Linked DNA regions of Undibacterium sp. 5I1. The protein of the gene in region 1 interacts with the protein of each later gene in a pairwise test. Links are inferred from orthologs where the notes say so. Each region holds a gene or a part of one and is shown on either strand. Other genes may lie near its edges.

What was found.
Region 2: the proteins of RGU72_RS06695 (region 1) and dnaE interact in binary tests that used the Escherichia coli proteins (3 or more experiments, as listed by UniProt). The link is inferred for Undibacterium sp. 5I1 from one-to-one orthologs.

What each region holds. Positions count from the first base shown.
Region 1 is NZ_JAVIWI010000001.1:1,495,236-1,500,338, reverse strand. The notes cover bases 1,279-4,207. They hold RGU72_RS06695 (pyridoxal phosphate-dependent aminotransferase), read right to left. Parts: upstream 3,364-4,207; coding sequence 2,194-3,363; downstream 1,279-2,193. Other genes in these bases: upp (uracil phosphoribosyltransferase), read right to left, coding at 3,486-4,121; RGU72_RS06700 (alpha/beta fold hydrolase), read right to left, coding at 1,279-1,948. Outside these bases: cell division protein ZapE, read left to right, coding at 1-214; RGU72_RS06705 (hypothetical protein), read left to right, coding at 236-682; more of RGU72_RS06700, read right to left, coding at 1,100-1,278; RGU72_RS06685 (hypothetical protein), read right to left, coding at 4,244-4,378; RGU72_RS06680 (hypothetical protein), read left to right, coding at 4,457-5,103. UniProt on the Escherichia coli protein: Shows aminotransferase activity with methionine and histidine as substrates, and to a lesser extent also with phenylalanine.
Region 2 is NZ_JAVIWI010000001.1:2,671,910-2,677,120, forward strand. The notes cover bases 1-4,124. They hold dnaE (DNA polymerase III subunit alpha), read right to left. Parts: upstream 3,786-4,124; coding sequence 201-3,785; downstream 1-200. Other genes in these bases: RGU72_RS11810 (O-antigen ligase family protein), read right to left, coding at 1-208; RGU72_RS11820 (sulfurtransferase), read left to right, coding at 3,935-4,124. In the rest of the region: more of RGU72_RS11820, read left to right, coding at 4,125-4,867; RGU72_RS11825 (ExbD/TolR family protein), read right to left, coding at 4,998-5,211. UniProt on the Escherichia coli protein: DNA polymerase III is a complex, multichain enzyme responsible for most of the replicative synthesis in bacteria. This DNA polymerase also exhibits 3' to 5' exonuclease activity. The alpha chain is the DNA polymerase catalytic subunit.

The sequences.
Region 1 (5,103 bases):
GTCGTCTGAGGCACGTCGCTTTACCTGGTTGATTGATGTGTTTTACGATAACAAGGTCAAGCTGATTATGTCGGCTGAAGTGCCTGCAGAAGAGTTGTACACACAAGGTACTTTATCGAATGAGTTTCACCGTACCGTATCGCGTATTATCGAGATGCAATCGCGTGAATACATGGAAACCGATCAGCGGCACAGTACTGATACTCTCACTTAACTTATTCTGAAAGCTTGATCTATGACACCGTTTCACCGCAGATTTACTTATTTGTCGTCTGTCCTGGCTATTGGTTTATTCAGTTTTTGCTCAGTATCCTCTGCTCAGATACAAGATCCGCCTTTGACGCTGGATGAGTTGGCTAGTGTTGTCGGCAAACTGGATCAGACGTATGCACCAAAAGCCATTCAAACCGTCGAAGCTGCCGATGCCGCATTAGCCCAAGTAGAGCCAACCCAAAGACAATTGCAAGCTTGGTATATTCGCACTCAACACACTTGTTACGAACGTTTTTTCGTCAACTCTTGTCTGGACAACGCCAAGCTTAGTCGCCGCAAGCATTCTGTTATTTTGCAGCGTATCTCAGTAGAAGCAAAAGCTTATAAACGCAAAGAGCATATTGAAGAACTAGATGCTGAGTTGAAATTAAAAAATGAGCAAAAACAGTTGGACGAGCAGAAAAAGTAATAACAATGATAATGCGCACTGCATGGTGTTGCCGGGCTGGCACCGAATATTGCGTTATTGTTGCGCTGCTTAAAGAGCGAGATCAATATAAATAAATCCCCTAAAATATCTAAAAAAAGGGGAGTATGTGTCAAAAATAGCCTCATTGTCCAGAATAAACCTAGACGTTAAAATATACTGTGGGTAAGTATATATGATGCTTGAATGCCGGTTTAGGCGTCAGCTATAGCGCCAATCTAATGTTTAATTCAATGCTAACTTAGGTGCGAATTCAGGTGCAAATTCAGAGCGTACTCAAACGAGTTAGCGCCTTCTGCAAGGTCTGCTCTTGCTTAGTAAAACGAAACCGTACGATGTCGGATTCGCTTGCTTGCTGATAAAAGCCCGATAGCAGAATTGCTGTCACATCACGATCACTCAATGGACGGCGACACCGGTGCCGCTTAACTGTGTTTTGGCAATCGAGTCCTTGATCGCTTTTGCAGTCATTATTCTGCGAATAGCTGCTACAACGACCTCTGGATTGGCGACTTGTATTTGATGGTCAGAATCGACGATGGTCGTGTTGGCGTTTGGGTAAAGTCCCTCGACCATAGCTGCTAGTTTGGGGCCAGAATCAGTAACGCCGAAATCGACAGCAATTGCGCCTGCTGATTTGGGGACGTTAAACAGTCGCTCTACAGGAATTTTATTTGCCCATGGTAATGCAAGAACTTCTTCGCCGGTATTGAAGATTTGGTCTATCTCGTGATTAATTACTGTACTAAAAAAGATCTGTTTGGCAATTCGGGTATAAAGCGGGAAGTCGGCTGTTTTTTTGATGACGCCAGGATAGATGGCATCAACCAGAACAACACCCGCAACGTCCTGGGGATACATCCGGGCAAATAGCTGCATGTACAACCCGCCTAATGAATGACCAACCAGCAGATAAGGTGGTTTTAAGCCTTGGTGTTGCAAAGTCTTGCGTAGTTCTTCCACAATCGTTCGGCCATCACGTAGCGCTTCCGTTTCATCACTTTTGCCATAGCCGGGACGGTTGTAGGCAAATACGGTCGCCTCGTTTTTAATATCTTCAATAACTTTGCTCCACTTATCCAGAGTTTCGCGTGATCCGTTTTCAAATACGACGATGGCTTTGGATTTGGTAGTCTCAATCTGCAACACTTCAATATTGTGATTGTTGATCTTTTCGATTCTGCTTTGTGCATATGTATTGAGTGATATGGCGAATGCGACGAAAGCGAGAGTTAAGCGTAATAGCATAATTGAATCCACAGGTTGAAAATCCTGAGATTATACGAATGACAATTTGAAATTAGATGTGAAGCGACAAAGCACAAAATCTTCGGGATGAAATGCAATATTTGACCGATAGCCCGTATTGGTGAAAACCAGCAGAAAAGCCAAAGGGAAATAGAAAGGGGATTAAAAAAATAGGGAGTATGGTTAAATATAGCACCTACGTGCATGTATATAAAAGGTGCCGTAAATATACTCTATCTAAGTATTTATATTTCCTGCAGGCGTTGCAATGCGGCATGCAAGGTCTGCTCTTGCTTAGCAAAGCAAAACCGTACAATCCCGGATTCGTTTGCCTGCTGGTAAAAGCCGGACAGTGGAATCGCTGCCACACCTATTTCGCTGGTCAACCAGCGTGCAAAATCCAGCTCTGACTGATCAGAAATCGCTGAATAATCGACACATTGGAAGTAAGTTCCTTGTGCTGGCAGCAACTTAAAGCGGGAGTTTTTTAAACCGTCACGGAAAAAATCCCGTTTTTGCTGATAGAACGCAGGCAAGTCCAGATACGGTGCAGGATTTGCTAAATAGTGCGCCAGTCCCAATTGCATTGGCGTATTGACAGTGAATACATTAAATTGATGCACTTTGCGGAATTCTTGCATCAGTGCGACCGGGGCGGTGACATAACCTACTTTCCAGCCAGTGACATGATAGGTTTTGCCGAAGCTGGAGATAATAAAGCTGCGAGCCGCCAGTTCTTCGTAACGCGCAAGAGACTCATGACGCAAGCCGTCAAATACCATATGCTCATACACTTCATCCGATGCAATCAGCACCTTGGTGTTGCGCACAATCTCGGTTAGCGACTGAATATCTGCCGGACTCAGCACAAATCCGGTGGGATTGTGCGGCGAGATCAGCATGATCAGACGGGTTTTATCTGTGATCTTGGCAGCTAGCTTGTCCCAGGGAATGCTGTAACCGTCCGTGCCTAGTTCCATCGACACCAATACCGGCACGCCGCCAGCTAAGCGGATGGCTGGCACATAGCTGTCATAGGCAGGTTCAATCACGATCACTTCGTCACCAGCGTGTACGCAAGCCAGCAAAATCGTCAATATGCCCTGAGTTGCACCCGCAGTGACGGTGATTTCTGTTACCGGATCATAGCTATGGCCATAAATTGCGTAGATTTTTTTAGCAATTTCGGCCCGTAATAGCGGTAGACCAGGCATTGGCGGGTACTGATTATGCCCATGGCGCATCGCACTACTGACTGCATCCAGCAAAGCAGGATCGCAATCAAAATCAGGAAAGCCTTGCCCCAGATTGACCGCATTTTTCTCCGCAGCCAAAGCCGACATAATCGAAAAAATCGTCATGCCGACGTCGGGCAATTTAGAGCTGAGTTGCAATGGGGGATTGAAAGAAGTCATCTGAATCAGATTGAAAGGTGTGATCAAGAAGAGCAATACCAGCTAGTCAGAATAGTTAGCGGTATTGCTCTTGGGTACTAAACTCGACTAGTTTAGTGTTCTTAATATTGCATTGAATAAATTTACTTAGTTCCGAATAAACGATCACCCGCATCACCAAGACCAGGGATGATGTAGCCATGTTCGTTCAGGCAATCGTCTATCGATGCTGTCAGGATAGACACATCAGGATGGGCCGCTTGCATCACTTTGATGCCTTCAGGTGCAGCCAGCAAGCAAACAAATTTGATTGACGTCGCGCCATTTTGTTTGATGCGGGTAATCGCCGCTGCTGCCGAATTGCCGGTTGCCAGCATAGGATCGACCACGATCACTAAACGTTCTGCGATATCTTCTGGCACTTTAAAGTAATACTCGACCGGCTCCAATGTTTCAGGATCGCGGTACAAACCAATATGACCAACGCGTGCCGCCGGTAACAAATCCAGCATGCCATCCAAAATACCGTTACCAGCACGCAGTACTGAGATGACGCACAGCTTTTTGCCGCTGATGGTCGGCGCCTCGATGGTCGCCATCGGGGTTTCTATTGTCACTTTTTCCAAAGGCAAATCGCGGGTGACTTCATATGCCAGCATCTGGCTAATTTCACGCAACAGACGGCGGAAGTTATCCGTGGTCGTTTCTTTGCTGCGCATGAGAGTGAGTTTGTGTTGCATCAGAGGGTGTCTGATTTCGGTCACATAGTCTGACAAGATAATTCTCCGTAATGAGGTCGGGGGTCTGAGTTAAGTAACAAATGAGTTTCAGATGAGTCACAGATGACAGACCCTAGCGTGTCCAAATTGAACCAGCAGTTATTTTACGTCCCCAAGCGCATTTATGGGCGCCGGCAATGGAATTGTTTCTGTTTATCTTCATCAATAACTAGCTCTGATTTGATCCCGCCTTCGTAAAAATTGGAAATGAAGGACTTTTCCGCTTCTACTCCCGCAATTGTTTGCAAATCGTTCATTGATAATCCATGTTAAGAAGTTCCGGTAGGGCGCTATCCACAGTGCCAAAGGAGCGGTCAGACAATCAGGAGCATGGCATGGACGCAAATCAAACATTGTTAAACAGATTATCCTTAGGGTCGTACCCTCTGGACGCTGGACAACGAGACGATTTCCATACCTCGGATGCCGCGCTGGAGTCACATTCTCGCATCGATGTTAAAGGCATACGCGAAGCCATCGCCCGCGTAGAGACAGAAGCGAGAGCCACCGTCGCTACAGAGGCAAGAACACAAGCCGAAGCCCGCGCCCGTGCGCTGGCAGAAGCCCGTGCCGAAGCCGAGGCAGAGTCAGCCAATCTGGCGCAAGAGAAATTACAGTTAGAAGAAGAAGCCAGTGCCAGTAGCCATGCGCGCTTGCAGGCAGAGCGTCAATCGCGTGCCGCCAGTCAGGCCAGAATTGCCGCCGACAGCCAAGAAACACAAGACATGCTAGAGCGCACCAGATTAGATACCCTGGCGCGCGAGCAAGCAGAAAAGCGTTCTAAACTAGAGCTGCAAGCCACACAACGCGCCAGCGAACAATTGCAAGCCGATACCGAAATTAACGCCAAAGCCAAAGCAGCCGCAGAACGATTAGCCAAAGAAAGCCAAAATGCCCGCAACTGGGCGGCAGAACGTTTTGCCGCATCCCAGGCAGCTAAAAACGAGGCCGAAGAACGCGCACGTGCCGATGCACGGATGGC
Region 2 (5,211 bases), 1.2 Mb from region 1 along the record:
GTAACTTTTGAGAAAAATTTCCTGACACGAGCAAGCTGATATAAAACAATAAAACGCCGAGATACATCACACCGACTGGAAAAAATAAAGTCAGTGGAAGACAGGCTAATATTTGTTGCGGCATTGCTAAGCGCCACCCAGAAGATGACTCAGTAATGTCCATAGTAATCGCTGGTTCGATATGAGAATTAGATAGTTGATCAGGCATATTCAATCTGCACTTTGTCCGGCGATAACCACTCACCTAATTTTTGTCGTAAATGATCGTCTGGACTGACTCGCCATTGATCAGATAAATATAATTCGGCACATGACTCTTTATTTCGATAGCGGATCAAAACCGGGCAGCCCGCTGGATTAAGACTAGGTTTGAGTATGTCTTGTAATTTCTTCAGATCAGCACCTGCGTCTAATGACAAACATAAGCCTTGCGAAAACTCTACACGCGCCCTGCCGATATCCATCACTTTTTCAGCAGTGATTCTAAGTCCACCAGAGAATCTATCTTCTGATACTTTACCGAATACAGCTAAGAACTCATCTTCTTTAAATAAGTTTTTACACTCATCCAGCATTTCGCTATAAACCGTTACATCGACGGTGGCAGTGCCATCATCTAAGGTGACGATTAATATCTTGCCGCGTTGTGTCATTTGGGTACGCAATGCAGCAATCACGCCACCAATCAAACGCACATCTCGTGAAGGTTCTAACTTCAACAAAGTAGTTTTGATGAACTGCCGAACCTCCGGTGCATAGGCATCAAACAAATGACCAGACAGATAAAAACCGAGTGCTAATTTCTCTTCCATCAAGCGCTGCTTGTCAGTCCAATGCTCTGCTTTGACATACTCCGGCGGTGGGATCATATCTTCATGATCGCCAAATAAGCTCACTTGATTTATTTCCGCTTCTGCTTGTTCTGCAGCTTCCATCGCCAGCGGCACAGTGGCTAATAAAACTGCACGATCTTTGCCCAGACTGTCCATTGCACCAGCGCGTATCAATGATTCAAACGTGCGGCGATTCACTTGGCGTTTGTCTACACGCTTGGCAAAGTCAAACAAACTGACAAAGGGTCCGCCGGCAGTACGAGCGGCAACAATGCTTTCAATTGCATTTTGTCCTGAGCCTTTTACAGCACCCAGACCATAGCGAATTTGCGTCGCTTTTTTTCCCGGCTCACCGACAGGAATAAAGCGATAATCTGATTGATTAATATCCGGCGGCAGCAAAGTCAGTTTGCAGACATCCAGCGTATCTTCCACCAAAATTTTAATCTTGTCGGTGTCATCCATTGCCAGCGACAAGTTGGCTGCCATAAACGCGGCAGGATGATGTGCTTTGAGATAAGCCGTGTGATAAGACAACAACGCGTAAGCCGCAGCATGAGATTTGTTAAATCCGTAGCCGGCAAACTTTTCCATCAAATCGAAAATCTCATCGGCTTTGGATTGCGGCAAACCGTCTTTAGCAGCGCCATCACGGAAAATCTGACGATGTTCCGCCATTTCTTCCGCTTTCTTTTTACCCATCGCGCGACGCAACAAATCGGCGCCGCCGAGTGAGTAACCGCCGACCACCTGCGCCATCTGCATTACCTGCTCTTGATACACCATGATGCCGTAGGTTTCGGACAAAATGCCTTCGGTACGCGGATCAGGATAATCAAACTTCTCACCATGCTTACGTTTACAAAAATCGGGGATAAGGTCCATAGGGCCAGGGCGGTATAAAGCCACCAGAGCGATAATGTCTTCAAACCGATCCGGACGTGCATCCTTTAACATGCCTTGCATACCGCGGCTTTCTAGCTGGAATACGGCAACAGTTTTCGCTTTGGTTAATAACTCATAAGACGGTCTGTCATTCAGTGGCAATTTAGCCAGATCAAAATCGGCCATCGCTGGGTCTAACATTTTGATGTAGCGAACGGCACGATCCAAAATCGTCAGTGTAGTCAAACCCAAAAAGTCGAACTTCACCAGGCCAACAGCTTCGACATCATCTTTGTCGTATTGCGATACCACACCAGAATCGCCACCTTGCGTGTACAAAGGGCAAAAATCTGTGAGCTTGCCAGGAGCAATTAAAACACCACCGGCATGCATACCAATATTGCGGGTAATACCTTCGACTTGTTGTGCCAGATCGAGCAGGGTTTTGACTTCTTCTTCGTTTTCCTGCCGCTCGGCCAGCATTGGCTCTTCAATAATCGCCTCGGCAATGGTGACTTGTTTGCCAGGTTTAAACGGGATCAGTTTTGAAATGCCGTCGCAAAACATATAGCCAAAATCGAGTACACGACCAACGTCACGGATTGCACCTTTTGCGGCCATGGTGCCGAAGGTTGCGATCTGCGATACCGCCTCTTTTCCATATCGATCTTTCACATATTGAATGACGCGATCACGCCCTTCTTGGCAAAAATCAATATCAAAATCGGGCATCGATACCCGTTCTGGATTTAAGAAACGCTCGAACAGCAAATTGTATTCAAGTGGATCCAGATCGGTAATCAACAAGGAATACGCAACCAATGAACCGGCACCTGATCCACGGCCTGGACCAACTGGTACGCCATTATTTTTTGCCCATTGAATAAAGTCGGCAACAATCAAGAAATATCCCGGGAAGCCCATCTTGATAATCGTATCGGTCTCAAACTTCAGGCGAGATTCGTAGCGCTCTCTTTGTAGTTCGCGCTTTTCCACATCGGGATAAAGTTGCGCCAGTCTTAGCTCTAATCCTTTTTCAACTTCTGCGACCAAAAAATCATTAATCGTCATGCCATCCGGTGTAGGGAAATCTGGCAACTTTGGCTTACCTAATTCCAAAGTCAAATTACAGCGTTTGGCGATCTCAACTGCATTCTGTAAGGCACCCGGCAGATCGGCAAATAACTCGACCATTTCAGCTTGCGTTTTAAAGCATTGCTGATCATTAAAGCGTCGCACGCGACGACCATTGGCCAACATATCGCCCTCTGCGATACAGGTACGCGCCTCATGGGCAATAAAGTCTTCTTTGTTGATGAACTGTATAGGATGAGTAGCAACAACGGGCAAGCGTAATTTAGTTGCTAATGCAAGCGCTTGACGCACATGCGCTTCCATGTTCGGCTGCCCTGCACGTTGAATTTCAATGTAAAAGTGATTAGGGAAAATAGTCGCCCAACGTTGCGCGTTGGCTTCAGCCGCATCTAAATTACCATTATCAATCGCGATGCCAACATCGCCAAAATGAGCGCCAGATAAAACGATTAAGCTTGGTTGCTCACTTGTTTTTTGATCTGCTTCAAATAATGCCTGCAACCATTCAAAACGAATTTCTGCACGCCCACGATGTTGATTGCTCAACCAGGCTTGCGCTAACAACTCGCATAACTGCAAATAGCCTTTGCGATTTTTTACCAGCAACAACAAGCGCGATGGTTTATCCCGGTCTGCATCATTCGTAATCCATGCATCGCAGCCAGCAATCGGCTTAACTCCTTTACTGCGAGCACCTTTGTAAAACTTGACCATCGCGAACAAGTTAGCTAAATCAGTGATCGCTAACGCAGGCTGCTTGTCTTTGAGCGCCGCCTTGATGACATCATCAATACGCACCAAGCCATCGACAATCGAATATTCCGAATGCAAACGTAAATGTACAAATTGAGGAAAAGTGTTTTGATGCAAGACTGATATTGGGGCTGGTGTTGCAGCCAACGCGGCATCGGTGTTAACAGTTGCGGCTATCGCAAGGCTTGAATCTTGGGGAAGAGGTAGTTCAGTAGTCATCCTCGTATTTTACCGTGCTGGTGAAGGGAAAACGATTTCTGTGCAGCCAAATCGGGATTTGGTTTTCTAGGTTAAGTGAGTAAAACTGGAAAATTACTGGCATAAAAGTTTATAATGCTGCTAAATCAATGACTTACTGAATCTATTCCATGTCGTCTGCAACTTCTACCTTGGCAAGTCCTAATTCACATGACCTGCCTTACGTCAACATCTCGGCTTACAAATTTATTACCTTCAACGATACCGCTGAAAAACGTCCAGAATTTATCGCTAAATGCCAGGAACTCCATCTTAAAGGTACCGTTTTATTGACACCAGAAGGTATCAATATGTTCTTGGCAGGCTTCCGTCATGAGATTGATGCCTATATGGCCTGGTTACATACTGATCCGCGCTTTGCCGATGTTGTGGCGAAGGAAAGCCTCTCCGCGACGCAGCCGTTCACCAAATTATTGATCAAGCTAAAAGCAGAAATCATCACAATGCGTATGCCGCTGATTAAGCCAGAGCTTGGTCGCGCCCCATCCGTAGATGCGCAGACGCTTAAGCGCTGGCTAGATCAAGGTCATGACGATCAAGGTAAAACTGTGGTGATGGTTGATACCCGTAACGACTTTGAAGTAGATGTCGGTAGTTTCGATAATACAATTGATTATCGTATTACAAAGTTTACTGAATTCCCGGCGGTGATTGAAGCAAATCGTGATGCATTCAACGACAAGACTGTCGTTACCTTTTGCACAGGTGGAATTCGCTGCGAAAAAGCCGCTATTCACATGCAAAACGTAGGATTTGATAATGTCTATCAGCTTGAAGGTGGCATTTTGAAATATTTTGAAGAAGTTGGTGGCGCGCATTATCACGGCGACTGCTTCGTCTTCGATTATCGGACTGCACTTAACCCGCAGTTAGAAGCGACAGACACCGAACAATGCTATGCATGCCGGGCCGTGGTCACACCACGAGAGCAGCTTTCCTCATGGTATGTGCCGGGCAAGTCATGTCCTCATTGCAAAAAATTAGAGATCACCAGTATCGCGCCTGAAGCTGGATCGGAACAGGCAGAGCAAGTTTCAAAATAATATTATTAGGCTAGCGATAGACCATAAAGTCATATCAGTCGTCGTAAAAAAGGCTCCAATTGGAGCCTTTTTATTTGATCTGGCTCTTAAGCTGTCATCAAAGTAATTTTTTCTAGCAATTTTTAACGCATCACTTCAAGAACTGCTCATTACCAACCATACCGATCTTATTAACACCCAGTCGTTGCGCCTCGGCCATCACATGTGCCACCGCTTTGTACGGTACCAGCTTGTTCGGACGTAAATGCACTTCCGGTTGATTCGGCGTCGCCGCCACTGCCGTCAGTTTGGATTCCAACTCGGCATTATTCTGAATCGCTACACCGTCCCACAATACCGTACCA